2 regions of the Thalassotalea atypica genome follow, and region 2 is predicted to be linked to the other one. Evidence: riboswitches for the same ligand, from Rfam matches in the RefSeq annotation. Region 2 holds a riboswitch; the other holds the start of a gene.
What was found. A riboswitch is a leader RNA that binds a small molecule or an ion and turns the genes downstream of it on or off. The one in region 2 is predicted to bind lysine.
Positions count from the first base shown of each region.

Region 1 (15,990 bases), 1.3 Mb from region 2:
GCCCACCTTCACCGGGCTTAGCACCTTGTGCAACCTTAATTTGTAATACATCGGCATTCACTAAGTAATGTGGCGTGACACCAAAACGGCCAGAAGCTATCTGCTTGATACGGGAATTCTTTACGGTACCAAAGCGACGTTCATCTTCACCACCTTCGCCAGAATTTGAAAATCCACCAAGACGGTTCATGGCAATCGCAAGTGCTTCGTGGGCTTCAGGGCTTAATGCACCAATTGACATAGCAGCACTGTCAAAACGCTTGAACATGTCGTTTTCAGGTTCAACCTTAGAAATATCAATCTCTTGGGTATCGTCTTTTAAAGACAATAAGTCGCGTAATGTAGCTACAGGACGGTTATTCACTTCATCCCTAAACTTCTTATAGTCATCAAATTTACCCGATTGCACTGCTTTTTGTATATAGGTAACTACATCTGGATTGAACGCATGATATTCGCCGCCATGGACATATTTAAGTAAACCGCCATGATCAATTTTTTGATGAGGCAAGAAAGCCTTACGGGCTAGGTTCAAATTATCTTGTTCGATGTCTTCGAAATCTGCACCTTGAATTCTACTTGGTAAATCAGGGAAACAAATGTCCATGATATTACGGTTTAAACCAATCACTTCAAACAAGCCGGCACAGCGATAACTGGCAATCGTAGAAATTCCCATTTTAGAGAGGATTTTCAATAACCCTTTATTGATACCGTTTCGATAATTGACGATTGCATCACGAGCGGTTAATTCAATTTGGCCTTTTTCAACTAGTTGCTCAATGGTTTCAAAAGCAAGGTACGGGTAAATAGCCGTTGCACCTAAACCTAGTAATACAGCGTATTGGTGCGAGTCTCGTACCGATGCTGTTTCAACAATGATGTTTGAGTCACAACGTAATTGTTGGTCTACTAAACGTTTTTGCACCGCACCTACTGCCATCGCTGCTGGGATAGGCAATAATCCTTGATGAATTTGACGATCAGACAAGACCAATATTACCGTGTTCTTCTCACGGACGAGCTCTTCAGCTTCATCACATAATCGTATCACCGCCGCTTCTAAACCTTCGTCAGGATCGTAATTTAGCGTTAAAGTATCGCTTCGGTAATGTTCTGGATCGAGCTCTCTTAGCTGCTTCAAACCGGTGTACATTAATACTGGAGTTGCAAATAAAATACGGTCGGCTAAGCCAGTGGTTTCATTGAAAACATTATGTTCACGGCCAATACAAGTGGCTAATGACATGACGTAACGTTCACGCAATGGATCGATCGGTGGGTTGGTAACTTGCGCAAACTGTTGTCGGAAATAATCATAAAGTGTGCGAGGCTTGCTTGACAACACCGCCATCGGCGTATCATCACCCATCGAGCCGGTGGCTTCTTGTCCGTTTTCAGCGAGTGTTTTAACGACTTGATTAATTTCTTCATAGCTGTAATTAAATAGCTTATGAAACTGTGCCATTTCTTCATCATTAAAAACGCGTGTACCAATTAAATTCGCTTCCAACTCATCAAACGGAACTAATCTACGAATATTGTTATTTAGCCATTCACGATACGGGTGTCTGACTTTGAGTTCATTGTCTATGTCTGTTGAACTAAAAATGGTACCCGTGTACGTATCAATGGCCAACATCTCGCCTGGTCCGACACGGCCTTTCTCTATTACTTCATCTTCGCCATAGTCCCAAATGCCCACTTCAGACGCGAGCGTGATAAAACCGTTTCGGGTAATAACATACCGTGCAGGGCGCAATCCGTTTCTATCTAAGTTACAGGCCACATGACGGCCATTGGTCATTACGATACCCGCGGGGCCGTCCCAAGGCTCCATATGCATGGAGTTAAACTCATAGAATGCTTTTAAGTCGTCATCCATTGTTGGGTTGTTTTGCCATGCAGGTGGTACTAAAAGTCTCATCGCGCGATAGAGATCCATCCCGCCGGCTAAAAATAGCTCCAGCATATTGTCTAATGATGAAGAGTCAGAGCCACTTTCATTGACAAAGGGGGCAGCATCATGAAGATCGGGTAATAATGGTGTTTTGAAACGGTGAGTACGAGCGCGAGACCATTGTCTATTGCCTTTAATAGTATTAATTTCGCCGTTATGAGCTAAATACCTAAATGGTTGAGCTAAATGCCACTGTGGCGAAGTATTCGTTGAAAAGCGCTGATGAAATACACAAATTGCACTTTGCATTCGAATATCGGCAAGATCTAAATAAAAATTAGGCAAATCTACAGGCATCATCAAACCTTTATAGATGGTGACCAAACAAGACAAACTTGCGATATAAAATTTTTCGTCTGTTATTATTTTTTCTGCACGTCGACGCGCCATGTATAGACGACGTTCAAGTTCTCGATTTCTCCATCCAGGAGGCGCATCAACAAAAATTTGCTCGATGGTTGGTAAGTTACCAGCTGCAATAGGTCCTAAGATGGAGGCATTGACAGGAACAGTGCGCCAGCCAACAATGGTTAAGGTTTCCTTACTTAGCTCTTCTTCAAGAATAGCCTTAGATTGTGCGGCAATAACGGGATCGGTATTCAAAAATACCATGCCTACGCCATACTTACGGCCGAGTTGCCAGCCACTTTCATCAGCGATTGAGCGAAAAAAACTATCAGGTTTTTGAATCAATAAGCCACAACCATCGCCAGTTTTGCCGTCAGCTGCAATACCACCACGGTGTTGCATACGATCAAGTGCAGCAATAGCTGTTTTAATGAGTTTATGACTTGCTTCACCCTGTTGGTGTGCAATTAAACCAAATCCACAATTGTCTTTTTGAGCGTTAGGATCATAAAGCTGCATGATTTCTCCCCCTAGAAAAATATGACGCGATTAAGATAAAAAGGGCTTCGAATAGAAAGGTGTTTTTTTTGCATATATACCCCTTTTACGAGCAAAGCGAACCACAAACACTAACCAGTTATTGATAGAAGGTCAACAATTATAGAGTATTTGCTCGTAATAAAATTTCACAATTAAGATGGAACCATTATAATGAAGGGGATAATTTGGACATAAATTGCATGAATAGGCTTAAAACAAAGCAAAATTCGTAATTTTCATGATGTCCTCGAATTTTTAGTGTAATTTAATTACACTTTGTTATTTGACGGAAATATTGGGTAGTTATGCGTGATGTGGCAAAAAAATGTAAAAAAAAGCCTGTTGTGATAACAGGCTTCAAAATATTTAAGAGAACTTCGAAAAGGAGTTAAGGCTGATATCCGCCCGTTATTCCTTTTGTTGTCACGCTCACCGCATCATGAGCATGAAGAGATTCTAAGTGGTTGACTCGTAGCCAAAAATCATCAAATTCAGCAGCCAAGTTCATCGCGTGTTGTAAACGGCGAGCGGCATCTTCACAAAACATCAAGTTTTGACCATTTAGGCGAGCAAATTCTTGCTCATCTTCGCGTTTAACTGCGGCTTGAACAGGGGTTTGTAAAGCGCTTTCAATAAGATCTACAAGATCGGTAATAGGAAAGTCACTTATTGATTTGTTCAGCTTAACTTTAACTTCGGCGACTGAACGCTGGCTATGAGGCGTAGCCACTATACCTTCAGTACTGCCTAGCCATTCATGGACAGTCTCTTTACTGATATTTTGCTCACTAGTAAATTTATCTGTGAAGGCTTTTTGAATCAATTGTCTCGCTAGTGCTGCTGAGCATGGACAGGTAGAAGAATAACGAACATCGATGGCCAGCTCTATATCTAACACGCCTTTATCTAAGCGACCTGTCAAAGTTACAGGATATGCTTTCCAACCTAATTTACCGCTGATCAATGACTTACGGCGTAAATGATAATCAAAGGCAATTGTTACTTTGGCGTTATCACTTAAATCTTGGTGGCTACTAATAAAGCCATCAAGTAATGTGACTAAGCTTTGATAGTTCAACACGTTGTTGCTAGATAGTTCATCTAAGAGTAAGTAAAGGCGAGACATATGAATGCCTTTAGCCTGTGGCTCTTTTAAGTTCACAAACGCATCCACGTAGGCTGACACCATACGTTCAGCTTGGCCTTTTGACGCCACCATGAAGGGCATTTCGATATTGCTCATACCGACCCAATCCAGCGTACCTTCAGTCTGTGCTGTGGTGTGGTTGGCGATATCTGGCATGGATGTTGGCATTACAACTCCGCTATTAAGTACTTCAGTGTTAAGTTAATTGCTACTTGAGTCTTGATTTTCAAGAGCTAAAGGCATCTATTTTTCATGGCAATACGATTATTGCATACAGACCATTAAAAAAGGGCGGCTATTCTGAACGAAATTCACACGAAAATCAATAAAAGTAAGATATCTAGCGCAGTTTAAACTGGAAAGATCATGACGTTTTTGTTGCATAAGGCGATTTACATCAATTGAAATAGTGTTTAGTCTGTCATTTTACAGTGATTAAGGTGGGTAGCAGTGCCAAATTCAGAAATAATTGATCGAGCTTTACTGCAAGGTTACTTAGATAATCTTGGCTCGAGTGTAGTTCAAAAAATGTTAGATATGTATATTGGTCAATCTGAAATCTATTTAGCAGATATTCAATCGGCAATCAACGAAGGTTCACAAGCAATGTGGGAACAACATACCCACAAAATGAAAGGTGCAGCTGGTAGTGTTGGAGTGAAGCAAGTTCATGCACACATAATGGCGATTGAAAAATCCAGCGATAATAGTGTACAAAAACAGCGTTATTTGGAAGAACTCAAACAGCTGAATAACCAGGGTATAACAGTGTTTAAGCAGTGGTTAGCCACTGCTTAAACGTGTGATTTAGGATACGGAGCCAATAAAGCGGTAACCTTCACCATGGATGGTATTGATTAGTTCAGGGGTTTCTTTTGACGATTCAAAATGTTTTCTCAAACGTCGGATCGTAACATCCACTGTACGATCATTGGAACGTAAATCACGGCCTGTCATTTCTTTAATTAACTGCTGACGCGATACTATTTGGCCAGCGTGATCAATCAATAATTTCAGGGCTCTAAATTCACCACGAGGGATCGGAATAGTTTCTTGCTCTGGTGATGTCATTTTACGAGAATTACTGTCTAACTCCCAGCCGTTGAATGTAATAATTGCAGAGCTTTGTTCTGACTTGTTCACTGAAATACGGTTCAGAATATTTCTTGCTCTTATGGTCAGCTCTCTCGGATTAAAGGGCTTAGTTAGATAATCGTCTGCACCAATTTCTAATCCTAAAATTTTGTCAATGTCACTATCTCGACCGGTTAAGAATATTAAGCCTAACTCACGGTTGTTGGTCAGTTCCCTTGCTAACAATAACCCGTTCTTACCAGGGAGGTTTATGTCCATGATGACAAGGCTAATTTGATTGTTCTTTAATTGCTCATCCATGGCTTCGCCATCTATGGCTTCTGATACGTCGTAACCTTCCGCTTCAAATAAGTTGCGAAGGTTGAATCGTGTTACGTCTTCATCTTCTACGATCAGAATATGAGCTTTGTGCATGGGTTGGTCCAATTATTGATAGTTTTCGAAGGCATTTATCATTAAAAATAACGATATAACCCTAATTTATAGCAAGTTTTCCATTAATAATAAACTCTGTTGATTAAAAAAAGGATACTAGTGACGTAATAATATGTTATGAAATTGTAACTTCCTCTTTTTAGTTGCTGCCAATAATTACCGGAAAGACTATATCAAAGCTGATCCCTTTGTTGACCACACTGTCAAACTGTATGCTGCCATTTAAAGCTTGAGTAACCAAATTATAAACGAGGTGCAGCCCTAACCCACTGCCGCCTTCGCCGCGTTTAGTGGTGATGAACGGATCAAATATTCTGTTTTTTACTGATTGATCTACTCCTTTACCGTTGTCCTTATATTGAATGTGTAATTGACCACTCAATACCATAATGCATATTTTTATGGTGCCATCGGGTTGTCCATCAAAGGCATGAATCAATGAGTTCACTATTAAATTGATAAGGATTTGATTGATTGGTCCAGGCTTACTTGTGATCACTAACTCATCAGGGCAATCTACTTCTAATGTCACAGGGGAATTTTTCAATTGGGGCGCCAAGGTTAATACAACCTCATCAATAAGTTCAGACACCATAAACTGTCGATCTTCTTCGCTCGACTGATCAACGGCCACTTTTTTGAAGCTAGAGATTAAGTCAGCAGCACGGTTTAGGTTGCGATAAATGATACCAATATTCTCTTGCCCGTCGGCTAAAAATCGTTTCAACTGACTGGACTTAAGTGTTTTACTGTCAAAGCACTCCTTAATTTCATCTAACCTGTCTGATAATAAGGTTGATGCGGTGACGCCTAAGCCTATTGGTGTATTTACTTCATGAGCAACGCCGGCAACCATATCACCCAACGAAGCCATTTTCTCACTTTCGACCAGTTGCCCCTGGAATTGGTGTAATTTTTCTAACGTCGATAACAATTCTTCATTTGAATCTTTTAGTGCTTCTGTTCTTTGGCTGACTTTATCCTCAAGCTCATGATTCAACTTTAAAATTTGTTGCTCGGCATCAACTTGACGCTTAACGTGCTTTTCTGTTCGGGCTAACATGTTGTTGATGCTACGAGCGAGTAATTCAAATTCTTGATAATCTTGGATCTCACACCGTAAATCGAACGCCTTTTTATGTGACACTTTTTGCACGGTAGTTGTAATAGAGTCCACCGAGTTAAATACTTTGTTTTGTAGACGGGTGGCCAGAAAAATTGAGAAACACAAGATGAATAAAAAGCAGACGCTGAGGCACAAATAGGTTTTGTTTTTTAAAGATTGCAGCGACTGGAGATCCATCTCTAAATAAACATATCCAATAATCGTGTTTCCTTCAGTTATAGGCTGGATATATTCAATGATAGCGCCGTTTATCTGTGGAGATTTCAATCGTTCTTTTCGATTAATTTGTGATGGTATGTGCCTTATGCCTTGATTGCCTGTGTAGTCTTTGTTGTAGCTTGAGGTGACAGAAACTTGATTATTATTGAGGTGGTAAATATGTACAGTATTCATTCTCGATATCGAACTTAACCGGGATAGCCTCTTTTCTAAGCCGATAACATCTTTAGAGATCAGGTAGGCTTTAGCTGTTTTGCTTGTAATAGCGCTACGTTCAATAATGTCTTGTTTGAAGTCTTTTTCAAGGTGAGAAAAAATAAAGTAAAGAGTAACTGAAGCTGTCACCAAAAAAGACAATGTCGTTAAAGACACTATCGAGGTGATAAAAATGTGTTTTAAAGAAAGTATTTTATTATTTGTCGGCATTGATGCTAATTTCACGAACCGTAATGTTGTTATCTATGATTAGATGATTGTTTAAAAATGCGTTTATTTCAACTACCAGTTCACTTTCTGTTAACAGACGTTACTGTCGATTACTGAGGTAGACGGTGAATCCATTGCTGATCGTCGTTTTTTCAGTGCCACCAATAAATTCTCTCATTATCGGTTGGTACTTTAAAAAATTGTTAGCAACAACGATTAAGTTGCTGTTGGGAGTCATATGCTTTGTACATTGCTGAAGAAAAGTTTCCGTTGCGGCATAGTAAGTCTTTAACCCCTGATGAAATGGTGGGTTAGAAATTATCGTGTCAAAACTATCCGATACCTGACTTAATCCATCTGACGCTATACATCTTCCGTTGAGTTGATTTATTGCTAAGGTTTCTTTTGCACTTGCTATCGCTAACGCACTAACATCAATCAGTGTTAACTTAATATTCGGATAAAGCTTAGCTAATGCGACACTGATGGTGCCTGCACCGCAGCCAAAGTCCAACACCTTGCCTTGAATTTTATCTGGCAGGTTATCTAACAAAACCTTAGTCCCTTTATCTAACCCTTTTTGGCTAAATACTCCGGGAAGAGCCGCTATTTTAATGCTCTCGTTTGCGATAATGATCTCGTAATAACTGAACCAATCACTTAGTTTAAACGCTTGTGCTGGCTTGATATAGCGGCCGGTAAACAGCAAACAATGACGTGCATTGTCTTGTTTCATGCAGCAGTCAATATAATCGCTGCTTTGCTTAGCGACTGATTTTATTCCGCCCTTGTTGTCACCAACGAAAATAACGGTAGCATCATCTGCCACAACATCAGCAATCATCGATAAGGTAAATGCTAACTCGGGTTTACTTTTTGGGAAGGCAATGACAATAACATCGTGGCAATGTTCGCTTTGATAATGACTACCAAATCTAGTCTCTATCTGGGTTGGAAATCGCTCGCTAATCGCTTGATACTGTGAAAAGTTATTGTTAAAGCAAGTGATACTGGCATCAGGGTAATGTGCTAATAACTCTGGAACTAAACCAGCGGCTTCAAGATTAATCAGTAATGGTCTTGAACCTTCAAGTAATTCGATATTTCTTAATAAAATTTGATTGATATTTGAAAGTGCCATTATGTTGTTAATTTGCCATGAATAAAATAAAGCGAGTTTGTAGGCTATTTTACGCGAACTTGCCTTAAGATAGCCACCCATACCTGCACACTCATCAGTAATCATATCTTTTGGATATGAGGATTCACATTGTGTACCTGTTAATAGTCAAGTTTCGTCAGAAATGGCAAATTGAAATTGATGGTATGGAACTAAAAAGTAAAATGGCGGTTTATAGTGTTTACTAAATCATCGGGTATGTTTTTCAGCTATGTCGTAAATAAATATCTTATGCAAATAAACGTATAGACGTCTATTGACAAAAAATGCGCAAACGAGTTTAATACACCAGTTCCTTATTCCAAATGAAGTGATCGCTTATTCAAAGTGTCATTTCATTGTCGAAAAAGGGTCAGAAGAGGAGCGTTAACCAGGTATTTAATGTGAGGAGATCAAACTCCATTGAACATTAAAGAGGGGGATTAACGCCGAGATGAATACATTTTTGATTGATGTATTTGTCGGTTAAGCAGGTTGAATCCTGCTGACTGTCACCAATTAGGTGGAGAGCTTCTGGCCTTTACGAATGCCTTTAGATTTCACTATAGGTGTTTTGTAAACGCCTTATAGTTCTCCGAACGAAATGAGTTCGAGAGAAATGAATCAAATATCATCTGAACACCCTTTTGAGCAATATCCGTTATGGACTGCATTAGTCACGCCTTTTGATCAGCAAGGCAAAGTGGACTTTGTTAGTCTTGGTAAGATTGCTCATCAACAAAACAGCGCAGGTAATGCTATTTTGCTGCTTGGCAGCACTGGTGAAGGTCTTGCTTTAATCCAAGAAGAGCAGCGCACCATAGTTGAGTATGTTTGTGGATTATCATTAAACGTTCCCATAATGGTTGCTGTGGGCGGCTTTCAACTTATAGAGCAATTACAGTGGATTGAACAATGCAATCAGCTACCTGTTGATGCCTACCTTTTAGGAAGTCCTTTGTACGCAAAACCTGGCGAGGAAGGTCAAAAACTCTGGTTTGAAGCTTTGCTTGATAGAGCAAAATTTCCTTGCATGCTCTATAACGTGCCATCACGAAGTGGCCTCAGTTTGTCTACATCGGCTTTAGCATCTCTGCAACATCACCCAAAATGCTGGGCACTGAAAGAAGCAAGTGGCGATGTAGCTCAATTTAAAGAGTACCAAAAAGCTTGCCCTGACATTGCGCTTTATAGTGGCGAAGACGCCTTGTTACCAAAACTCGTTGAAGAAGGTGCCAAAGGCTTGGTCTCCGTTGCCGCTAATGTTTGGCCTATTCAAACACGAGCTTATGTTCAGCAATGTTTAACAGGTGAAACTACAGGGCTCTTTCCAGTTTGGAAAAATGCAGTAGACAGTTTATTTGCTGTCTCAAACCCTATTCCTGCAAAAATATTGATGGCAAAAAATAATGATATTGCTAACGCCACTTTACGTCCACCATTGACTAATAAAGAGCTGAGTAATCATCAGTCGCTTGAACATGCAGATCAGCAAATCACTCATTGGCATCAACAATACTCAAGTCGCCAAATATCTCAACAAAACGTATTAAAAACAGCTTAATTTATAAGGTTTTAGAAAGAACATGTCAGATTGGAAAGAAATACTAGAACAACTACAGACCGGCGAAGTGAGAGCCGCAAATCAGGATGGAAACGGAAATTGGCACGCTAATATTGAGGCGAAGCAAGCCATTTTATCTGCATTTAAGGCTGGAGAAAATGAAGAGTTTTCGGGGATTTACCAAGGATTTGTTGATAAACATAATTTACCTGCCAGAGAATTTAGTCGCGATGATGGTGTTCGTTTAGTGCCTGGTGGCTCATCGGTACGAGCCGGTGCATACGTCGCCCCTAGTGTCATTATCATGCCGCCAGCGTATATCAATGTAGGTGCTTATGTCGGTAAAGGCACTATGGTTGATAGCCATGCCTTAGTTGGCTCATGTGCACAAATTGGTGAAAATGTTCACTTATCGGCTGCGGTACAAATAGGCGGCGTGCTAGAGCCAATTGGTGCAAGTCCTGTGATTATTGAGGACGATGCATTTTTAGGTGCTGGAGTGGTGGTGGTTGAAGGCATTGTGATCAAAAAAGGTGTGGTATTAGCCCCCGGCGTATCGCTGTCAGCATCTGTGCCGGTATTTGATCTAGTCAATAATCGCCGTCTAGAAAAAGGTGAGCCTATTCCAGAGCGTGCGGTAGTGATTCCTGGGACTCGTCCTATCGATGGAGAATGGGCGAAGCAGCAAGGATTGAACATGGCTTGTGCGTTAATTGTGAAATATCGTGATGAGCAAAGTGACGCATCGCTCGAATTGGAGTCGGTATTAAGATAATGAACATGATTGAGCCAAAACTAAAAAGTGCATTGCAGCAGCACAGTGCAATGCAATCCACTTTGGATGATGAGCAAGAAAATGGCTATTTCGTTTATAATTTAGATAAACTCAATCAGCATTTGCAATGCCTCACTGATCAGAGCGTTGTAAAGCTTTGGTATGCGGTAAAAGCCAACCCGTTGTCGAGCATTCTGCGTTCAGTATCCCAAAGTGGGATCAATTTTGATGTAGCCAGTAAAGGAGAGCTTGATCATGTATTGGCTCAAGATATTGAACCTAAGCGTATTCTCAACACCGGTCCAGCCAAATCGAAGCAGCAATTGCGTCTTTTTTTAGAGAAAGGCGTCACAACCTTTGTCGTTGAAAGCATCAATCAACTGCAATGGTTGCAAGAAGTCGTCGAGTCTTCATCTACGATAACTAAGCCAACAGTGTTGCTGCGTGTGCAGCTACAATGGCCTGAAGGAGATAAAAACCCGCTAGGTGGCAACGCCGTGACGCCATTCGGACTTGGCTGTGAACAGTGGCAGCGAATCCAGGTGGCGGACTATCCGTCGCTTGATTTGTGTGGATTGCACATTTTTCAGTGGGGCAACATGCTAAGCAATGCCAAAATGTACTCGTTGTGGCAACAAATGGTTCAGCCTTTGACCACACTGGCTTCCGCTATTGGCATGGAGCTAAAAGTGCTCGATTTGGGGGGCGGGCTTGGTGTAGATTATCTGAATTCAGGTGAACGTATTAGCTGGCAACAAGCGATGTCAGATTTGGCTGATGTCAAACGAAAGGCCAAAGTAGACGAGCTCTGGTTGGAGTTAGGACGATATGCGGTGGCCGATTGTGGCTATTACGTCTCGCCGGTTGTTGATCGTAAAAACAACTTTGAACATCAGCAACTAGTGCTGGCTGCGGGCATCAATCATTTGATAAGACCAGCGATAACCGACCAACCTTTTCCTGCATCGCTGTTGCGAGACTCAAATGCGGCAAGCGAACCATTTGATGTTCATGGCCCGCTGTGCACCAGCTTAGATCATCTAGGTAAACTTGCATTACCAAACGATTGTTCGGTAGATGATAGTCTTGTGTTCGGTCTTTGTGGTGCATATGGATTTACTGAAAGCATGCCATTCTTTTTGTGTCATGAGATTGCTGCTGAGTATGTATTTGAGCAAGGCAAGCTTATACAGGTAAGAGCACAACAGCCAGCGAGCTGGTATTTACGTTAGCTCACAAGTAATTGATTCGAGCTATAAAAACTTAAAGATAACAAATGAATAATCAAACGCAAAATAAAGTGATTAAAGATGTGATGCACGTTGGTGAAATGGCTAGCGGCGCTCAGTTGACGGTACCTGTATACAAATTCACAGCACAAGGGGCTACAGATGCGCCCAGTGTCTATATTCAAGCAAATATGCATGGCGCTGAAGTACAAGGTAATGCGGTTATTTATCAATTGCTTGAGTTAATTGGCAATATTGAACTATTTGCTGATGTCACATTAGTGCCGTACGCCAATCCAGTTGGCTGTAATCATAAAAACGGTGAATATACACTTGGCCGCTTTGACCCTATCACCGGTGTAAACTGGAATCGTATGTACCACAATAATCCTAAGTTGGTTGATGTGGCAGTCGAACAATATATCGAAGAGAGTGATAGGGAAATTGAGCAAGCATTTAAACAATCGTTATTGGATGATATCAACGAGCAGCTTGATCACAACATATTTGGCCTAACTACGGGACAACGTATCGCATATCAGTTGCAAAAGCTCGCGCACCAAGCGGATCTGGTCTTAGATTTGCACACTGGTCCTATATCAAGTAAGCATTTATACTGCCCAGAATACGCCAAAGAGAGTGCCAAACACTTTAATATTGAACACACCCTACTTATCCCCAATGAGTTTGATGGCGCATTAGATGAGTCGACTTTTTGTCCGTGGTGGAGTTTAAGTGAAGCGTTTAAAGCCAAAGGTAGATGCATTAATTTCAATAAAGAAAGCTTCACTGTGGAGCTTGGTTCACAAGAACAAATTGATCTAGATATTGCTCTCACCGACGCCAAAAGTATTTTGTGCTATCTACAGTACAAAGGCGTAGTAAAGCCGAATGGACAGCAAGACTTTGTGCCAGATGAAATGATCCGTTATGCCTGTTATCTAAAAGACTACAAAGCCTTTTATTCGCCAATGGGTGGCATGGTGGATTATTTGGCTGAGTTTGGCAAACCATTAAAAGCTGGGGAGCCTTTGGCACGTATTTTACGGATGGACAATTACGGTGATGGTGATGCACTGCATTACATCTCACTTGACCATGAGGTGCTACCAATATTGCATTTTGCGTCGGCGAGCGTTAATCAAGGGACAGAGCTTTACAAAGTCTTTAGTGAATTTTTTACGCTTTAACCATAGCGTTGGCTGAATTCGGCATTGGCGACAAAATTTATTTTTTGCGAAACAGCTTAGGTAGTTATATGTTTACTAGCGGAGTAATAAATAACTTACTTGAGGTAACCATGCTAGCAAAAATAAAAAGCGATATTCCACAAGAAGCATTTGATTGGTACGACTCATATGCACATGGTGGTATGGATCGCCGCACTTTCATGAAAAAACTGGGCACTTTGGTCGCCGTTGGTTATTCGATGAGTGTGCTGACTTCCGCTTTACTACCAAATTATGCCTTAGCAGAGCAAGTTTCTTTTAACGATGTGGATATCAAAGCAACATATGAGACCTTTGACTCGCCACTCGGCCATGGCAAAGGACAAGGTTATTTAGTTACTCCCACGAACGTTGATGTCGATTTGCCTGTGGTGTTGGTGGTTCATGAGAACCGGGGTCTAAACCCTTACATTAAAGATGTGGCACGCCGCTTGGCAAAAGCGGGTTATTTGGCCTTTGCACCAGATGCGCTCTATCCATTAGGTGGTTACCCTGGTAATGACGATGAAGGTCGAGCTATGCAGCGCTCGATGGATCGCAATAAAATACAACAAGACTTTATTGCCGCAGCAAAATTTTTAAAATCGCATCAACGCAGTAACGGAAAGTTAGGTGCAGTAGGCTTTTGTTTTGGCGGCTATATTGTCAACTACCTCGCCGCCGTAGAGTCTGATTTACTGAGTGCTGGTGTGCCATTTTACGGTACGCCTGCTAAAGCCGAATTAAGGCAAAACATACAGGCGGCACTGCTTATTCAATTAGCCGCTTTAGATGAGCGAGTGAATAAGTCATGGTCGGGTTATGAAGCTGACTTAAAAGCACTCGGTGTGCCATATAAAATGCATATGTATGAAAACGCTAAACATGGCTTTCACAATGATTCAACCGGACGATACGATAAAGAAAACGCAGCATTAGCATGGCAACGAACCTTATCGTTTTTCAACGACAAGCTTACTTAACCATTGCCTTGCTCACATTATTTATTCCTATAAGGTGTTATCCTCAACCCAAAGCAGCATTAAAGGCTGCTTTGTTGTCTGCTAGTTTCGCTATTGCTGATTAAACAAGCTCAAGAGAACATTGGCAATAAGTACGAATAATGACAGTGATGAAAGAACATATACGATAAACCTTGCGAGCACCTTACCGTTGCTGCAATGAATAATGGAGTGGATCACTCGAAAAAACAAAAATGACCAAGCGGCTAAGTTACTGATGATAGAGTGATCTGGAATTTGACTCGCCACTAAGATCACACCGTAAAACAGCACCGGTAATTCGAATAGATTCTTTAAGTTGTTCGATGGCGCATTAACGTGATCGGGCAGTAATAATGAAACTTGCTCTGGTGCGTGCAATTTATCTGCATGTATGCGGGCTTTCATGACGTAGTTAAGGCGCAGGGTGTACATATAAAACCATACGATCATGGTTAATAACATCATCGCTAACATGGGGATAAATAATGGGTAGAAGCTCATTGTATTTCTCTGTTTTTGCTTTTGTTATAGGATATTAATGCAATATTGTTGTGAGTTCACTGTCTTCTGCTTTGAGCTAAATGTCTAGTACTAATTCTCCACTTATTACCTTTCACCTCAAATTAAACTCCAGTTATCTTATTTCGTTGAGAATTGTTCAGTAGTGTTATATTATCACGTTACTCTTAACTCCGATAACCATGAAGTAATGTCTATCCACAACAAAAATATGAAAATATTTAGTCAGTTTATACTGACTGTGTGGTTATGTGCGTTATTTTCTCATGGAAGTCATGGTCTCAATGCATTAGTACTAGAACGTGATGTTTCTGGTGATAATGAAACATTTTTACATCTTGGCGCTGACGTTGATTGTCACTTATGCTACAACACTTTAGATAGAGTAGAAGATGTTGATTTGGTTGGCGCTTTTGCCGATTTTAGTCAATATGCATTACTCACTTTTAGCAAGCCTGCAGTAAATGTTGCGCAATATTACCGATTACCACAGTTGCGTGCCCCGCCTTTTTTAACCTGAATACGACAAACACAAATATTAAAATTATAAAACGAACGGTTTGACGACTTTCGTGAAATATTATTCAAGGTTAAAAAAATGAAATTCAATAAATTGATGGCGGCTTTTGCTATCTCATCTTTCGTGTCATCGCCTGTGTGGGCGCAAACTATCACAGGAAAAATTATCGATAAAAGCGGTCAGCCTATAGCTTTTGCAGAAATACATCTAGATCAAGAAAAAACACATGTTTTTAGTGACGAACAAGGTAACTTTGAACTAAAAAATGTCGCCGAAGGTATTACTGAACTTCATGTGAGTGCGGAAAACTTTTCTCATTATAATCAAAAGATTACCGTGGCTGGTCAAGACATCAGTGGTTTAGAAATTAGCTTAAATGACACGGTGATGGAAATTATTGATGTCCATGCCACGCCGCTTCATTCGTCGACTATTGAGTCGGCATTACCCGTTAATGTTCTTTCTGCGGATGAATTAAGACTAAAACAAGCATCAACCCTTGGTGAAACGCTTAAGAATGAAGTTGGTGTTCACTCGAGTTATTACGGACCGGTTTCAAGTAGTCCAATCATTCGTGGCCTTGATGGCCCAAGGGTATTGATCAGTCAAAATGGCTTAGATGTGGGGGATGCTTCTCGTGTTGGCGGAGATCATGTTGTTTCAAGCGAAACGAGCACTGCGACACAAATTGAAGTGCTTCGTGGCCCAGCGACTTT
Region 1 covers NZ_AP027364.1:3,935,980-3,951,969, reverse strand. The annotation lists gene gltB (glutamate synthase large subunit) at 1-2,827, opposite strand, end outside; gene folE2 (GTP cyclohydrolase FolE2) at 3,237-4,163, opposite strand; gene QUE03_RS17775 (Hpt domain-containing protein) at 4,446-4,793, shown strand; gene arcA (two-component system response regulator ArcA) at 4,803-5,504, opposite strand; gene QUE03_RS17765 (HAMP domain-containing sensor histidine kinase) at 5,665-7,296, opposite strand; gene QUE03_RS17760 (methyltransferase) at 7,397-8,542, opposite strand; lysine riboswitch at 8,825-8,997, shown strand; gene dapA (4-hydroxy-tetrahydrodipicolinate synthase) at 9,084-10,019, shown strand; gene QUE03_RS17750 (2,3,4,5-tetrahydropyridine-2,6-dicarboxylate N-succinyltransferase) at 10,042-10,794, shown strand; gene QUE03_RS17745 (PLP-dependent decarboxylase) at 10,794-12,026, shown strand; gene QUE03_RS17740 (succinylglutamate desuccinylase/aspartoacylase family protein) at 12,071-13,213, shown strand; gene QUE03_RS17735 (dienelactone hydrolase family protein) at 13,324-14,214, shown strand; gene QUE03_RS17730 (MAPEG family protein) at 14,305-14,736, opposite strand; gene QUE03_RS17725 (hypothetical protein) at 14,966-15,274, shown strand; gene QUE03_RS17720 (TonB-dependent receptor) at 15,353-15,990, shown strand, end outside.
Region 1: it holds a riboswitch for lysine, as region 2 does, so the genes downstream of both, dapA (4-hydroxy-tetrahydrodipicolinate synthase) here and lysC (lysine-sensitive aspartokinase 3) in region 2, are expected to answer to the same signal.

Region 2 (15,990 bases):
CACTAGGCGCACTTATTATCGCCCTAGGTATGTTGATCGACAATGCAATTGTTGTAGTCGAGGGCCTGATAATAGGCATGGAAAAAGGCCGGAATAAATGGGACTCGATGATTGCTATTGTTAAGCAAACACAATACCCACTATTGTCTGCAACAGTCATTGCGATTCTTGCATTCGCACCAATTGGCTTATCACCTGACAGTACTGGTGAAATCGTTGGCTCACTATTCTGGGTATTACTTTACTCATTATTCTTAAGCTGGATCACTGCGATAACCATTACACCTTACTTCTGTAAAATCTTCTACAAAGACGGTGAATTCGATGGCCACGCCGAAGAACACGGAGCCCACGACCCATACGGTGGTGTTATCTTCATTGGCTTCAAATGGTTATTAGATAAGTGTATGCGTTTCCCTTGGGTATTCACTATCTTAATGATTGTTGCATTGGTTATCTCTGCTAAGTCATTCAAGCTTGTGAAGCCAGAATTCTTCCCTGCTTCAACTGTAGCTCAATTCCAAATTGATGTTCGCGATGGCTTTGGTACAGATATTCGTACCATGAAAGAAAAAGTAGTTGAACTAGAAGAATTCCTATCGGAATACGAAGAAATTACGCAAACAACTGCGTCTGTTGGTGGTGGTCACGTGCGCTTCATGCTTTCTTACAAGCCTGAAAAACACTACGACAACTACGCTAACTTAATCATATCGACTCGTACACCTGATGATGTTGTACCTGTGATTAAAAAAATTCGTCAAGATGCACCTGAGAAGTTCCCTTCTCTGCAATTGACGGCTAAGCGTTATTCCGTTGGTCCACAAACGCCAGGTGCTATTGAATTACGTATCTACGGCTCAGACCCAATCGTATTGCGTCAACTTGCTGAACAAGCAAAAGATTTCATGCGTGCAGCGCCAGGTGCTGAATCAGTGCGTGACGACTGGTTAGAACGTTCGAAAGTGATTCGTCCACAATTCAACGAAATGAAAGCTCGTCGTTTAGGGATCACGAAGAAAAGCCTAGATCAAACCATTCTAGCTAACTTCTCTGGTCGCACTATTGGTGTGTTCAAAGAAGGCACAAACACTATGCCTGTTGTTGCTCGTCCACCGGTTGATCAACGTGTAACAATGTCAAACCTTGGTGAGCTAAACATTTGGAGTCCAGTGAAACAAGGTTTTGTGCCAATTTCACAAGTGGTAGATGGCTTCGAAACAGCATTCGAAGACCCGTTCATTGTTCGTCGTAACCGTGTTCGTACGATTACTGTTATGGCTGACTACGACGTAACGTCAGAAGCTACATCGGCATCAGTACGTAGGTTAATGTTACCAGCAGCTGAAGAGTTTGAGAAAAATTTACCTGTTGGCTACTCAATGGAATGGGGTGGTAAGCACGAAAAATCAACAAACGCTAAGCAATCAGTATTCAGCTCAATTCCTGCTGGTTACTTGATTATGTTTATCTTAACGATAATCCTATTCAACTCGTTGAAGAAAGGTTTGGTTATCTGGTTTGTTGTACCGCTTTCTATCATTGGTGTTGTCGGTGGTTTATTGGCCTTCAATATGCCATTTACCTTCATGGCGTTACTTGGCGCGCTAAGCTTAACCGGTATGATGTGTCGTAATGGTATTGTATTGGTAGACCAAATCACCATTTATCAAAACCAAGGTGCTGAATCTTACAAAGCTATCTTCGATGGAGCTGTATCAAGGGTTCGTCCAGTATCGTTAACAGCAATCGCTGCTATCTTAGGTATGATTCCACTACTTAAAGATGCTTTCTTTGCTGCGATGGCAGGTTCAATGATGGTAGGTTTAGCAGTAGCAACCTTCTTAATCCTATTTGCTGTACCGGTATTCTACATGCTTATTTACCGCATTAAGTACCGTAAGCTGGCTGAAATTGAAGCTGAAGGCTCACTAGAGTAATACAAAAGCACTTAGCCCTTGGCTAAGTGCTTTTTATTTTTTTTTTGCTTTTGATTATTTTGTATTCAAAATAATCAAAAAACTTTAAGGAATAGTTATGAGTTTATTTACCTTACTAAGAGAGAAAGAAGATGAAGTAGATCACCAAAGCTACCGCATCAACTTACTTGAACGTGTTGCTAAAAATTTTGAGCCCAAAGAAGACATTACAGCTTATGAAATGGCGTTAGTGTTTAAGATCTTCGCAATGCTTTCTAATGATATGGATATTGAAGAAATCAGAGAAAAAGCGAAACAATTAAATTCTGATAGACACTTCAATTTTGATGATGAATAACACATCATCAAATGTCTATGAATAAAAAAAAGAGCTTCACTTGAAGCTCTTTTTTTTGTTCAATCATTATATTAACTAGCCTTCGTTGTCCGTATCTATTTCATCAATTGGAACAGTCTTTTTCTTACGCATAACGGGCAAATCGCCGGCATCTTGCGCCGTGAACATCATTTTCTTATTAATACGTCTAGCCTTAACATTACCTTGCTTACCTTCTGCTTTTATTTTGGTATTACTCGGCTTGGCTTTAGTCACCTTTTTAGGTTTTAAGCCTTTAAACTTTGCGACCATTCCTTCGACCTGATCAAAGCTAATTTTTTGCTGCAAGAACCCTTCAACATTTTTGAAACTCAGCCAATCTTTCGGTCCCACCAAAGAAATTGCATCACCCTTACTCCCTGCTCGGCCTGTTCTACCGATACGGTGAACAAACTCTTCCGTGTGTTTTGGCATATCAAAGTTAATCACGTGAGAAACATTCACCAAATCCAAGCCACGTGACGCAAGATCTGTTGTGATTAATATTTTTTGTTGGCCGCGACTAAAGCTGTCCATGATTTGATTACGTTGATTTTGGTTCAGCTCGCCACTAAGCGCAACGGCATTTAACGCATGCTTGTTAAGCTCTATCGCTAAGCGCTCCGTATCACTGCGAGTTGCAGTAAATATAATGACCTGTTGATAGGTTTCAGTATTTAAGAAATGCTCTAGTAGGGCTTGTTTATGATCAAGATGGTCGCACAAATAAAATCGTTTAGTGATGTCTTCATGTTCTGTATGACCATAATTTATCGCAATACGCTTAGGGCTTTTCAACAGCTTCATAGCAAATTCATTCACTTGCGCATGATCTAAAGTTGCTGAGAATAACAAAGTTTGGCGTTTGCGATGATCCGCTGCACTATTGATAGCATCTAGTTGTTCTGCAAAGCCTAAATCTAACATGCGATCCGCTTCATCTAAGATCAACAACTCTAACCCATTAAGATAGAAATGACCTTGTTTTAAATGATCCGCTAAGCGACCTGGTGTCGCGACGATAAAATGTGGATCCTTTTCAAGTGTCTTTACTTGATCATTAAAGTTCTCACCACCAAGAATCAATACGGCTTTAAAATTAGTATTGGCCGTAAATAAACGAAGCTGAGCAAAGACTTGCTTAGCGAGCTCTCTAGTAGGCGTTAATATAACCACACGAGGGTCTTTTTTAGATAGCGCTCTTTGAGTTTGCAAACGCTGCATGGCTGGCAGGACAAAAGCAAGGGTTTTGCCTGAACCAGTCTTAGAAGAAGCAATTAAATCATGACCACCGGAAGCAGCTGGAATAGCATGTTGTTGGATTTCTGTTGGCTCAGTAAAACCTAAATGTTCTATGGTCGCTAGTAGTTTTCTGTCTAAACCAAAATCTGAAAATTGCAATGCCTACTCCGTCTACAAATAATAATAACCATACTATTATAACCTTTAATTGTTCGACATTAGCTAATGGTTTTATATTTTTAACGAATTTTGTCCTGAAAACTCTAGAAAATTGATTACTTCTTTTGATATAACACAAGCTATTAACATGTTGGCTTGGTAATAACTGAACAACAAGTGTAGAGTGTAGAGTATAAACTCTAACTAGCTAAGATATTTTGACATGATAAGCTCTTATCAACCACATAAAAAACCATCTACTGACGTCGCAATGCAAACGCTTATATTGCAAGTAAGAGCTGAATTTCCCTTTTCCTTACCTGAAGCACAAATTTGTGCCGGAAAATGTGTTGGGTGTCCGAAAAAACTATTAGAAATTGCAGACACAGAGTTGTCGGACTGGGAAAGTAAATTAGCCCATGGTGAAACGCCATTACTGGGCGATATCACGCGATTAGGAAAGTTGTGTAAAAACATTCGTCGCGGACTGGTGCGCAATGAGCTAATACAATAGTAAGCTCGCTTTCTTTGCCATAAAAAAAGCAGCGAATGCGCTGCTTTTTAATATCCAAAAATTGAAACTACAACTAGCTGTTTGCAATGCGCTCAGCAACAACGGCTAACGCCATGTCTATTCGCGCAAGTACTTTCTCTTTAGGCAATAGCTCTAGTGTAATATCTAACGATGGCGAGTTACCACCGCCAGTTACAGCAACACGAAGTGGCATCCCCACTTTACCCATGCCTACTTCTAACTCTTCCGCTGTGGAATTAATTGCTTCATGAATTGTTTCAGCTTTCCATTCTGATAATTCAGCCAACTTAGCTTTGACTACTTCCAATGGTTTTTGTGCGACACCACGAAGATGCTTTTTAGCCGCTTTTTCATCAAATTCAGTAAAGTCGTGATAGAAGTAAGTCGAAATAGCAGCCATTTCTTTTAAGGTTTTCACGCGATCTGCTTGTACTTTTACAATCTCGCTAAGTGCTGGCCCGTTATCGGTTGCAATTCCTTGATCCGCCATGTGCCACTCAAGATGAGAGGCAACGTATTCAGGATCCATCGTCTTCATGTAATGTTGGTTAACCCAAATTAGTTTCTCGGTATTGAACGCTGACGGTGCACGGTTACAACCAGTAAGGTCGAATAGTTCAATCATTTCTTCACGTGAGAAAATTTCTTGATCGCCATGAGACCAACCTAAACGCACTAAATAGTTTAATAATGCTTCAGGCAAGTAGCCATCATCACGGTATTGCATAACCCCTACGGCGCCATGACGCTTAGATAGACGCTTACCATCATCACCTAATATCATTGGAATATGAGCGTAGGCTGGAATCTCTGCACCTAAAGCTGCAAGAATATTAATTTGCTTAGGCGTATTTGAGATATGATCGTCACCACGTACAACATGCGACACTTTCATGTCCCAATCATCTACTACAACCGTTAAGTTATAAGTCGGCGTGCCGTCACTACGTGCAATAATCAAATCATCAAGCTGAGTATTGCTAATAGTAATGTCGCCTTTAACCATGTCTTTAATGATTACGTTACCATCAAGCGGGTTTTTAAAGCGGATCACATAAGGCTTATCTTCTGGGTAATCTGTGCGATCGCGCCATAAGCCATTGTATTTTTCAATTTCACCTTTAGCTTTAGCTTCTTCACGCATTGCTTCAACTTCTTCAGCAGTAGAATAACAACGGTATGCATGACCAGATTCTAGTAATTGAGCAATCACTTCTTTATAGCGATCAAATCGTTCAGTTTGGAAATACGGACCATGTGTCCACTCCAGTTGCAACCAGTTCATGCCGTCCATGATCGCATCCACTGATGCCTGCGTAGAGCGCTCTAAATCAGTGTCTTCGATACGTAATATAAAGTCACCACCATTTTTCTTGGCATATAACCAGCTATACAGCGCAGTACGAGCGCCACCAACGTGCAAATAACCTGTTGGGCTTGGTGCAAATCGAGTTGTTAAAGTCATAAATATCTCGTGTTATACAGCCACTGACTCAGTATTAGAGTAAATGGCGAAAAGAAGTCTAAAATTTGGCGCGTATTTTATCAGGCGTTGAAGATGAATACACCCTATTATCTTTCCTGAGACCTAATAAAGTTTACTTTTCAAGCAAGCTGTCGAGTTTTGAAGCAACCAAATTAAATATTGCAATTTTTTGAAAAAAAACGCTTTGTTTCTGTTGACAGTAATTATGATCTCCCTATAATACGCCCCCACAGAGACGGACGATTAGCTCAGTTGGGAGAGCACCGCCCTTACAAGGCGGGGGTCACTGGTTCAAGCCCAGTATCGTCCACCATATCTCTGTTCGAATGAAAATTCGGACGATTAGCTCAGTTGGGAGAGCACCGCCCTTACAAGGCGGGGGTCACTGGTTCAAGCCCAGTATCGTCCACCACTTACTTTTTCCATTGAAAGTAAGTTTGTCGGTTATTCAATGGACGATTAGCTCAGTTGGGAGAGCACCGCCCTTACAAGGCGGGGGTCACTGGTTCAAGCCCAGTATCGTCCACCACTTACTTTTTCCATTGAAAGTAAGTTTATCGGTTATTCAATGGACGATTAGCTCAGTTGGGAGAGCACCGCCCTTACAAGGCGGGGGTCACTGGTTCAAGCCCAGTATCGTCCACCACTACTTATTCCATTAAATCCCTTTAAAAACTAAACATCGCGACGAATGTATACGGTGAGAGCACCTTCTACTCTTTACAGCCCGCGCCAAGTCACTGGTTCAAGCCCAGTATCGTCCACCACTACTTATTCCATTAAATCCCTTTAAAAACTAAACATCGCTACGAATGTATACGGTGAGAGCACCTTCTACTCTTTACAGCCCGCGCCAAGTCACTGGTTCAAGCCCAGTATCGTCCACCACTACTTATTCTATTAAATCCCTTTAAAAACTAAACATCGCGACGAATGTATACGGTATGAGCACCTTCTACTCTTTACAACCCGCGCCAAGTCACTGGTTCAAGCCCGGTATCAATCAACACTAGCTAATTCTCGATTATGCACACTCGTCATTATTTGCTGTGCGATCACCTTTTGTTGTTTTACAACCAGCCTTAAATCAATTGTTTAGCTGATCAAGATCATGTGCCTACTGCTATTCTAGGCAATACATCACATGGGGTTGTCATCCGGTGCTCTTCGCTATGAAACGGATTGGTTCCATGCCACACATAGGAAGGGAAAAAAGCACATAACCCCGGCTGAGGACAAACAGACAAGGCTACTCGCTCTCTGTCTTCACCAAGGTTCATTCCCGTTTCACCAAACGTTACCCATCCTGCCTTTTTAGGATCATCAGCACTTATTTCATTCGGTACTTCAATATAGGTAGGGCCTGAAAACCAGCCATCCGGATGTACGTGATTAACATGAAAGCCTTCTGTTTTCAGCCTTACGGACCAACTGCCCGAAAAATAAAAATCTTGAGTTTTTCGGCTAAGAAAGGGATGTGTTGGATCATCAGGTAAACTTAAAAGGTACTCTTTGATTCTACGCTCAAGTACGCTGCGATAAGCTATAACTTCTTTGATTGGCTGGTACAATAATCGACCGGGGGTTTGTGTACCGTGACGCACGCTTTGATCTAATGGCGTTTTAACGGTTTGGTGCATTTTGATTAAAGCATTTTGTAAATCATGAATAAAATGCTCAAAATTATCATACCCCTCTGGCGTGTCTAACACTTTGGCTTGCACAAACTGATCATAGTTATTTAGCCAAGCTTCACGTTCATCGCCAGTAAAGCGCCAACATAAACCTTTAAATGCCCACATCTCTTGCTCAAATGGGTTAAGGCGCTGCGCAACATCAAGATGTTGCATCGCTTGGTGGTATTCGCGTTCTTGAATTAAGAAGTTTGCCGCGTCAATACGAAAACGTTCATTAAATGGCGCTTGTTTTACGGCATTGCTAATATGCTCTACCGCAGATTCCGCATTACCCGTTTGACCGTAAAGCAAGCCAAGACTATGGCTTAATGACGGCAATTCTCCCAATTCATTTATTGCTGTCACTAATACCTGTAATGACTCTTCTGTACGATTAGCCATTTTTAGTTGATTGGCGTAGGCAACACGCAGCTCTGGACATTCAGCGTGCTGCTTAATCGCATGCTGAAAAGACTGTGTAAATCTATCAGTGTCGCCGTGCTCCCAAAACATTTTATTTAACGTTTCGTGGGCAGCAACATAGTCCGGTTTAAGGTTTATCGCTTTTTGCAGATGCACGTCAGTTTCCTTTGGGTGACCTGCATCATAAGATGCACACGCCATATTAAAATGTAGCTCTGGAATATCATCATTTGAGTCCATAGCTTGACGATAACAACTAATGGCCTCTTCAGGACGTTGTAAAGTACGCAGTAGCACCCCTTTATTGTTCAACACGTTAAGATTATCAGGTTGAATTTCAAGCGCTTTATCAAAAGCAATCAGTGCTTCATCAAATAATTCTTGTGCTTGTAATGCGCTGCCTAATGCTGAATAGGCACTAGCGCTTTCTGGCATTAACTCACATGCCCTTTTTAAACTGGCGACCGCCTCAGGTTGTTGTTTGGCTGATGAATAGGCCAGACCTAAATTAAAATAAGCAAGGCCAAATGTTGGACGGGATTTTATCGCTTGCAAATAATATGTAATTGCTTGCTCAGGTTGTGCAAGTTTACCCATTGCATTGCCTAAACTATTATAAACATCTGCTTTTTGAGGGTGCCTTGTTAGTGCTCGTTTGAAAAAAGCCACGGCCTCTTCAAATAGCCCTTGCCGCTGTCTAATGTTGCCCAATAAAAATAGCGCGTTAGGTTCACCAGGAACGGCGGTCAACACTACATTGAATTTCTGCTCCGCAGCCATTAATTCATTATTATGGAGTGCCTGTAAGCCTTGATTTAGGATCTGTTGGAGGTTTTGCATTATTAGATTTTATATTTTTTACCACTTCCTACAAAACTATCAATTAAACCTATCACTTCACTTGATGTAGATTAATAATTGCGCTTTAAACCATATTGTCCAATTGCACTTTTCAGTCGCAACGTTGAAAAACTTAAGTGATTGATAGCGTTATACGTATCACTCTTGAAAATTATTGAAGTGCTATTGAACGATTTATCATCACGGCAACTTGCCCTAAATCAATAATGTTTATACCAACTTACATTATACTGTGGTTATATTTAACAATGCGCTAGAGTTAATTCTCAGCTCTAAAATAAAAACTGAATAACTATGAGTAAATCAATTAAAGCGATCCTATTGTTGTTAGCTGCGTTTTTTCTATTCGTTGGATTTAAAAGTGCGTTTGATACCAAATCATATGAAGAGCTTACAAATGTAAAAACTATTAAGGGTGTGATTTATAAATTACACTGCCCACAAAATGGTGCCGCAGCACTTAGCTTGGAGGACTCCTCAGATACATATAATTTGAGCATAAAGTTCAGAGTCGATTATTGTAACGATGACAATGCGGAGAAACTTTTAGGTAAAGCCGTCAGTATAAAAGCGATCCCCGTCAATACTGGGTTTTATCAAGTCTATGACCTTAAACATGAAAACAATGTTGTCTTGAGCCCAGACGAAGTGGCAGCCGATAGAAGTAATTCAACGATTGGTTTGTTCTTTTTAGCTTTCTTACTGATAGCATTGGTTGTCTACAAAAGCCGCAAAGGTGTCAAAAATAATAAAGCAGATTAATCAAAGCTGAATACCAACTTGACCGAAACAGGCACTTATTGTATTCAGCTTATAGTTTATTGATTAGGCAAACAGGGTGTTGTGTAGCTGTTCAACGACAGTATTCGCATCATTTTCTGGCACAAGAAAACATAAGTTATTTGGGCTAGCCCCATGGCAAATCATACGAATGTTAAAATCATTGATTTTATCGAACACGCTCCGTCCTAATCCTTTAGTGGCATGTAAGTTGTTACCAATAACGGCAACTAAAGACAAGCCATGTTCAACACTGACTTCACATAATTGTTCCAGTTCACTGACTACCGAACTGTTAATTAATGATTGGGTTGACCCTGTCGGGTTATCAAACGTTAGCGCAACACTGATTTCACTGGTGGTAATCAAATCAACGCTGAGTTCATGTTTTGCTAAAATGCTAAAGACTTTAGCAAGGAAACCACTTGCATGCAGCATTGCTGGGCTCTTAACCGTTACCAGTGTTTGCTCACGGCGCAAAGCAATAGAGCGATAAGTGGGATTAGACGCTACCGTTTGCTGAATACGTGTGCCGCCTTTTTCTGGCTCTTTACTCGAGCCGACAAAGACAGGGATATTATGACGCATGGCGGGAATTAACGTCGCAGGGTGTAGAATTTTTGCGCCAAAGGTTGCCATTTCTGCCGCTTCACCAAAGCTTATTTCATTAATAGCACGCGCTTGGTCGGTAATTCTAGGATCTGTAGTAAAAATACCAACGACATCGGTCCAAATAGACAAATTGTTCGCATCAAGCGCTTCAGCGAGTAATGCTGCGCTATAGTCTGAGCCACCTCGACCTAAAGTTGTCGTATGACCAAGCCCGTCTTGACCGATAAAGCCTTGAGTGACAATAACTTCTGAGTCCAGTTTTGGAGCAAGTTGCTCGATAGCATTTACTTTCAATTGCTCGATATCAACAACCGCTTTGCCATAAAGACTGTTGGTTTTCATCACTTGTCGAACATCAAAACAGCCTGCCTTTAAACCAACATTATTTAGCACTTCAGTAAATAGAAGTGAGCTAAATTTTTCGCCAAAAGACAATATTTCATCAGCATTCTTAGCGTTATATTGCTCGGACTGGCAATGCGCTACAGTGGCGAGCTGATCTAAAAACTCATGGATAGTGACGTCTAGCGCTACCTTATTTTCAAGGTGTTGACTGATGTTCGTTTGAATTTCAGCAATTGACGCCAATATTTCATTTTGTTCATCAGCTGGCACACTTTGTTGCCCTAACCGCACTAAATGGTTAGTTACGCCTGCACTGGCCGATACCACAATGACGCGGTTGCTAGCATCCGACTTGATAATCTGAGCACAACGCTGCATGGCATCAAAGTCAGCGACACTGGTTCCACCAAACTTGGCGACAGTAATATTAGGCATGAGCGTTCCTTGAGTTGCATCTACAATTCATTAACGGATACGGTGTGACAAAGTCTATTTTTTTCATGGTAGGTTCTCCCTAAAGCTTATACAACAAGGAAGAGCGTGACTGAACGTTTCGCGAGCAAAAAACACAAGAACATTTTCAGCCAGAAGCTCTCCACCCAATTCTATTAACCCACATCTGATATTATCAGTATGGGTGAATAGCGGTGACAGTCCTAAGGATTCAACCTTAGCAACCGGACGCATTTCGCCACACGAAAATGCCTCCTCGGCGCTAGATCCCCCTCAATAGCTTTCATAGGAATGTGGTTCCTCAAACTATCTACCTGGCTAACGCACCTCTTCTGGTGTTAGAAAGTTTATAAAATAAAGTAAAAACTTAATAACGCGGTTATTAAACCTTAATGTTGCACCTTTTTCAATAGACTTTTAGACGTCTATGAAAAGAAAATTTTCAACTCACCTTTCAAAGCGAAATATTTGTCTATGATTAACGGAATAATATACTGTTTTGACGACTAGATGTTGTTATAGTTTGTCGCTCATTAGACTCTACACATATCAATAAATCAGACGGATAACTGCACAACCCATGGATTTTTTCATCTTTAAAAAGCTAGTCTCCGTGCTAGTTATGCCAATTAATGTGGCAATCTTATTATTAATTCTCTCATTAGTATTTTTCAAGCGTAAGCCCAAGTTCGCATTTAAATCGCTCATTAGCGCCGTTGTACTATTGATCGTTACCGCATCTCCGCCGATCTCTAACCAGTTAGTCGTTCCAATGGAACAAAATTATGAAAGTTTTTCTCTATCGGCCAAACCCGTGGATTACATCGTCATTCTAGGTTGTGGACATCAATCAAATGATGCTCTGGCTGTCACAAGTCAATTAAAACCGTGTTCATTGCAACGACTAGTCGAAGGCCTACGAATTTCTAGGCTACACCCAGAGGCCACCATCATCACTTCTGGTCACTCCATTAAAGACCCCGTATCTAATGCTGAAAAAGTCAAACAGGCTGCCATTGCTTTAGGCATTGATGGCCGAAAAATTATTACAGAAAATTACCCGAAAGATACACAAGAAGAAGCAGAGTTAATTGGTCCGCGCGTAAAAGGTAAAAATGTTGTGTTAGTGACTGATGCTTACCATTTACCAAGAGCGATAAAGTACTTTGAACTTCAAGGGGTAAACGCAATTCCTGCGCCTGCAGGGTATTTTGTCAAAAACCCTAATGCAGATATTCACTGGCTATCCTATTTCCCATCGAGTCATAACCTATATAAGGCAAGTATTGCCTGGTATGAAGCGATGGGAAGAGCATGGCAATGGATAGCCTACTAAATACGACTAATAGGTAAAATTTACACCGGATTATCTATATCAACGAAGTCTACGCTGAGATTAAATTTCGTTTTGAGGTGTTCACCTAATGCCTTCGCACCATACCGCTCAGTGGCGTGATGGCCAGCAGCGAAAAAGTGAATATTCATCTCTCTAGCCACATGCGTGGTTTGCTCTGATGCTTCGCCACTAATAAAAGCATCGACACCGGCTTGGGCTGCTAGTTCAATATAACCTTGACCTCCTCCGGTGCACCACGCCACGGTTTTTATATCTTTATTATCGGGTGAAGAGATATGTAAACAAGAGCGAGCAAGCGAAGTGGAAATCACTTGAGCAAACTTACTTGCAGATATTGGCTCGGCTAACTCACCTCTCACAACAACCGATTGCGGATTATTTGACTCTAGTGGCAGTACGTTTTCAATTTCCAACCGTTTTGCGAGTTGGGCATTATTGCCAAGCTCAGGATGCACATCTAACGGTAAATGGTAGGCAAACAAATTGATATTGTGATCAAGGAGTTTTTTTATTCGATTGTACTTCATCCCGGTAATGGTTGGGTTTTCACTTTTCCAAAAATAACCGTGATGCACCAATAGAGTATCTGCTCCCTGTTCAATAGCGGCATCAATCAATGCTTCTGTTGCTGTCACGCCGGTGACTATTTTATTTACCTGTTCACTCCCTTGAATTTGCAATCCGTTAGGACAAAAATCTTTAATAAGGTGGGGTTGCAGCACTTCATTTAAATACGCTTCTAATTCAGAACGTTGCATAATAATTACTCAATAAAAATCGCGTTGGCATTATTATCACACATTCGAGATGTAATCGCGGTTAAAAAGTTTCATCTAGTCAAACAAATTTATTCTTCTTTACTTTATCTTTATTTACGAAAAAAATCGTATCATCTTCTTTTTAAATCAATTACTTAGCGATTTAACCAAAAAAAAACCGGATAGAAATATTTACAATTCCATAAAATTAGAAACAGAAAAAGTGTTCCACAACCGTTTGATTTCTGTTACAAAATTAGGGTCATGTTTTACCTTTTATAACAACGCAGTAGCAAATGTTAACGACGTGTTAATGAGGTTGTAACTAGGATTTGACGCATAATTATAAACAAAAGGAAATATGGAAATGACAAAGTTAAACTCAAAGCGTAATTCTCTCGCGCTTAGTATTTCTGTCGCACTACTTGCCTCTCAAAGTATGAATGCATTCGCAGCCGAAGAAGAAGAGATAGAAAGAATTGAAATCACTGGTTCCCATATTAAAAGAACCAGCATGGAAGGCCCATCACCCGTTACGAGCTTATCTCAAGAAGATATTTCAAAAACAGGTGTAACCGATCTAATCAGTTTATTTACTAAACTACCCATTTCTGGTCAAGGTACGTTCTCTACTCAAGCAAACTCTAGTGATGATACTGCCAACGGTGGTTCTTCAGTTTCACTTCGTGGTTTGGGGGCGGACTCAACACTTATCTTAGTGAACGGTCGCCGTGTATCAGTGAGCCCGTTCGCTAAAGGCATTGATACGGCGTTTGTCGATATCAACAACATTCCATTATCTGCAATTAAGCGCGTTGATATCCTTAAAGATGGCGCATCTGCAACATACGGCTCAGACGCTGTTGCAGGTGTTATCAACGTGGTATTACGTGATGATGTTGAAGGTGTAGAGCTTACCGGTAAAGTAGGTACTACAGAAGAAGGTGGTGAAGAGCAAAGTGTTAGTTTAGTTTTCGGTAACGTAACTGACAAATCTAGCCATACCTTTATTATGGAATATTACGATCGTGAAGAAGTCTTATACGCAGATCGTGATTATTCAAAATCGGCTAACCAACAAGCATTAACGGGCAGAGCCAATGCCACAGATTTCCGCTCTTCATCAGGTATTCCTGGTACTATCGCATTAAGAGCCGATCCTTCAAACCGTTTGATTGACACTTTTGGCAACGATGTTTGTTCACCTGAAGACTCAGATCCGGCAAATAACTTATGTCGTTATGACTATGCGCCGCATATGACGATGATCCCTGATGCGGAACGTTTCAGCTGGAACTACATGGGCAAATATACAGTTAACGACAACGTTGAAGCGTTTGCTGAGTTAAACGGCCAGAACTCTAAATCAATTGTTCGAGGTGCAGGTAGCCCAAGCTTTAACGAATTGTTCATGGATGGTGATAACGTTAATCACCCGTTCGCTGACATGCCAGATCATGAGTTCTACCAGCAAGACTTAACCATGCGTCGTCGTACCGTTGATATCGGCAACCGTGAAAAGCGTGTTGATTCTGACTACTACCGCGCTATTGTAGGTTTACGTGGTGAAATCGACACATGGAGCTGGGAAGCAGCATATAGCTACATTAAGAATGAGTCAGTTGAACGAGGTGTCGATGGTTTCCCTAATTCTCGCCGTATTCAAGAAGCGATTGATTCAGGTTTATGGAACCCGTTCGAGCCTTCTAGCAACACTCAAGAAGCTTTAGACTACATCGAAACCACAACCACACGTGTCGGTAAATCAACTAACCGTTCATTTGATATCAAGTTCTCAGGTCCTATCATGGAAATGGAGCATGGCGATATGTATATGGCGATTGGTGCTGAGTACCGTGAAGAAGCGATCAGTGATAATCCTGATGATCAATTTTTACGTGGTGATGTCTTTGGTACAGAGGCAACTCAAGCAAACGGCGAACGTGACAACACAGCCATCTTTGGTGAGTTAATTGTTCCTGTACTTGATACCTTAGAATTCCAATTCGCAGTACGTCACGAAGACTATAGCGACTTTGGTACGACAACCGATCCTAAGGTTTCATTCCTATGGACGCCTACTGAAGACCTAAGCCTACGTGGTTCATACGGTACAGCATTCCGCGCACCATCACTACATCAGCTAGGATTAGGCCGCACTGATGAGTCACCAAACTTAGTTGATACTGCGCGTTGTGCTGCAATTGGTGATCAAGACAGAGCGTGTGATCCACAAGAGTACACGGCGATATTTGAAGGTAACCCTGATCTAGGTCCAGAAGAGTCAACAAGTTATAACTTTGGTGTTGTATATAACGTAACTGATGATCTTAACTTCTCTGTGGATTACTACGATTACGATATTGAAGACATCATTGATTCAGATACGCAATTTGTAATGGATAACTTCGGTTTAGATCAAAGTATTGTAGTTCGTCGTCCGACAGCCATTCCTGGGGATCCAGGTGAAGTGATTCAAGTTAATGATGGCTTCCAAAACATTGGCGACCTTAAAACATCTGGTTTAGATGTTGATGTTCGTTACAACTTGGAAACTGAATATGGTCAGTTCAAATTTGGTTACGTCTTAAACTACGTACTTAAATTTGAAGATTATAAAGGCACAGAAGAAGGTGGTTTCGAACAACCTGAAATGCGCTGGACAACATCTGCTGACTGGATTAAAGATGACTTTAGTGCAACTGTTGCAGTGAACTACATAGATGAGTTTGAGCAAGAAGCGTCAGTACGCGATCCTTCAAACGGTATTAACATGGTTGATTCAATGACAACAGTTGATTTAACGATGAACTACTTTGGTATTGAAAACACGGTATTATCATTAGGTGCAACTAACCTATTTGATGAAGAGCCACCGTTTGCTTACCATGACTTCATGGGCTTCGTTGTCAATGTTCATAGTGGTCAAGGCCGTTTTGCTTACTTAAAAGCTTCATATAAGTTCTAATGATAAATTAGCTAACTTAATGCAATTGAAAAAGCCGCTT
Region 2 covers NZ_AP027364.1:2,632,739-2,648,728, forward strand. The annotation lists gene QUE03_RS12040 (efflux RND transporter permease subunit) at 1-1,940, shown strand, start outside; gene QUE03_RS12045 (hypothetical protein) at 2,038-2,277, shown strand; gene QUE03_RS12050 (DEAD/DEAH box helicase) at 2,353-3,696, opposite strand; gene QUE03_RS12055 (hypothetical protein) at 3,920-4,210, shown strand; gene gltX (glutamate--tRNA ligase) at 4,284-5,696, opposite strand; tRNA gene QUE03_RS12065 (tRNA-Val) at 5,955-6,030, shown strand; tRNA gene QUE03_RS12070 (tRNA-Val) at 6,054-6,129, shown strand; tRNA gene QUE03_RS12075 (tRNA-Val) at 6,171-6,246, shown strand; tRNA gene QUE03_RS12080 (tRNA-Val) at 6,288-6,363, shown strand; gene QUE03_RS12085 (tetratricopeptide repeat protein) at 6,827-8,656, opposite strand; gene QUE03_RS12090 (hypothetical protein) at 8,972-9,439, shown strand; gene lysC (lysine-sensitive aspartokinase 3) at 9,503-10,849, opposite strand; lysine riboswitch at 10,995-11,207, opposite strand; gene QUE03_RS12100 (ElyC/SanA/YdcF family protein) at 11,448-12,203, shown strand; gene QUE03_RS12105 (Nif3-like dinuclear metal center hexameric protein) at 12,224-12,982, opposite strand; gene QUE03_RS12110 (TonB-dependent receptor plug domain-containing protein) at 13,350-15,950, shown strand.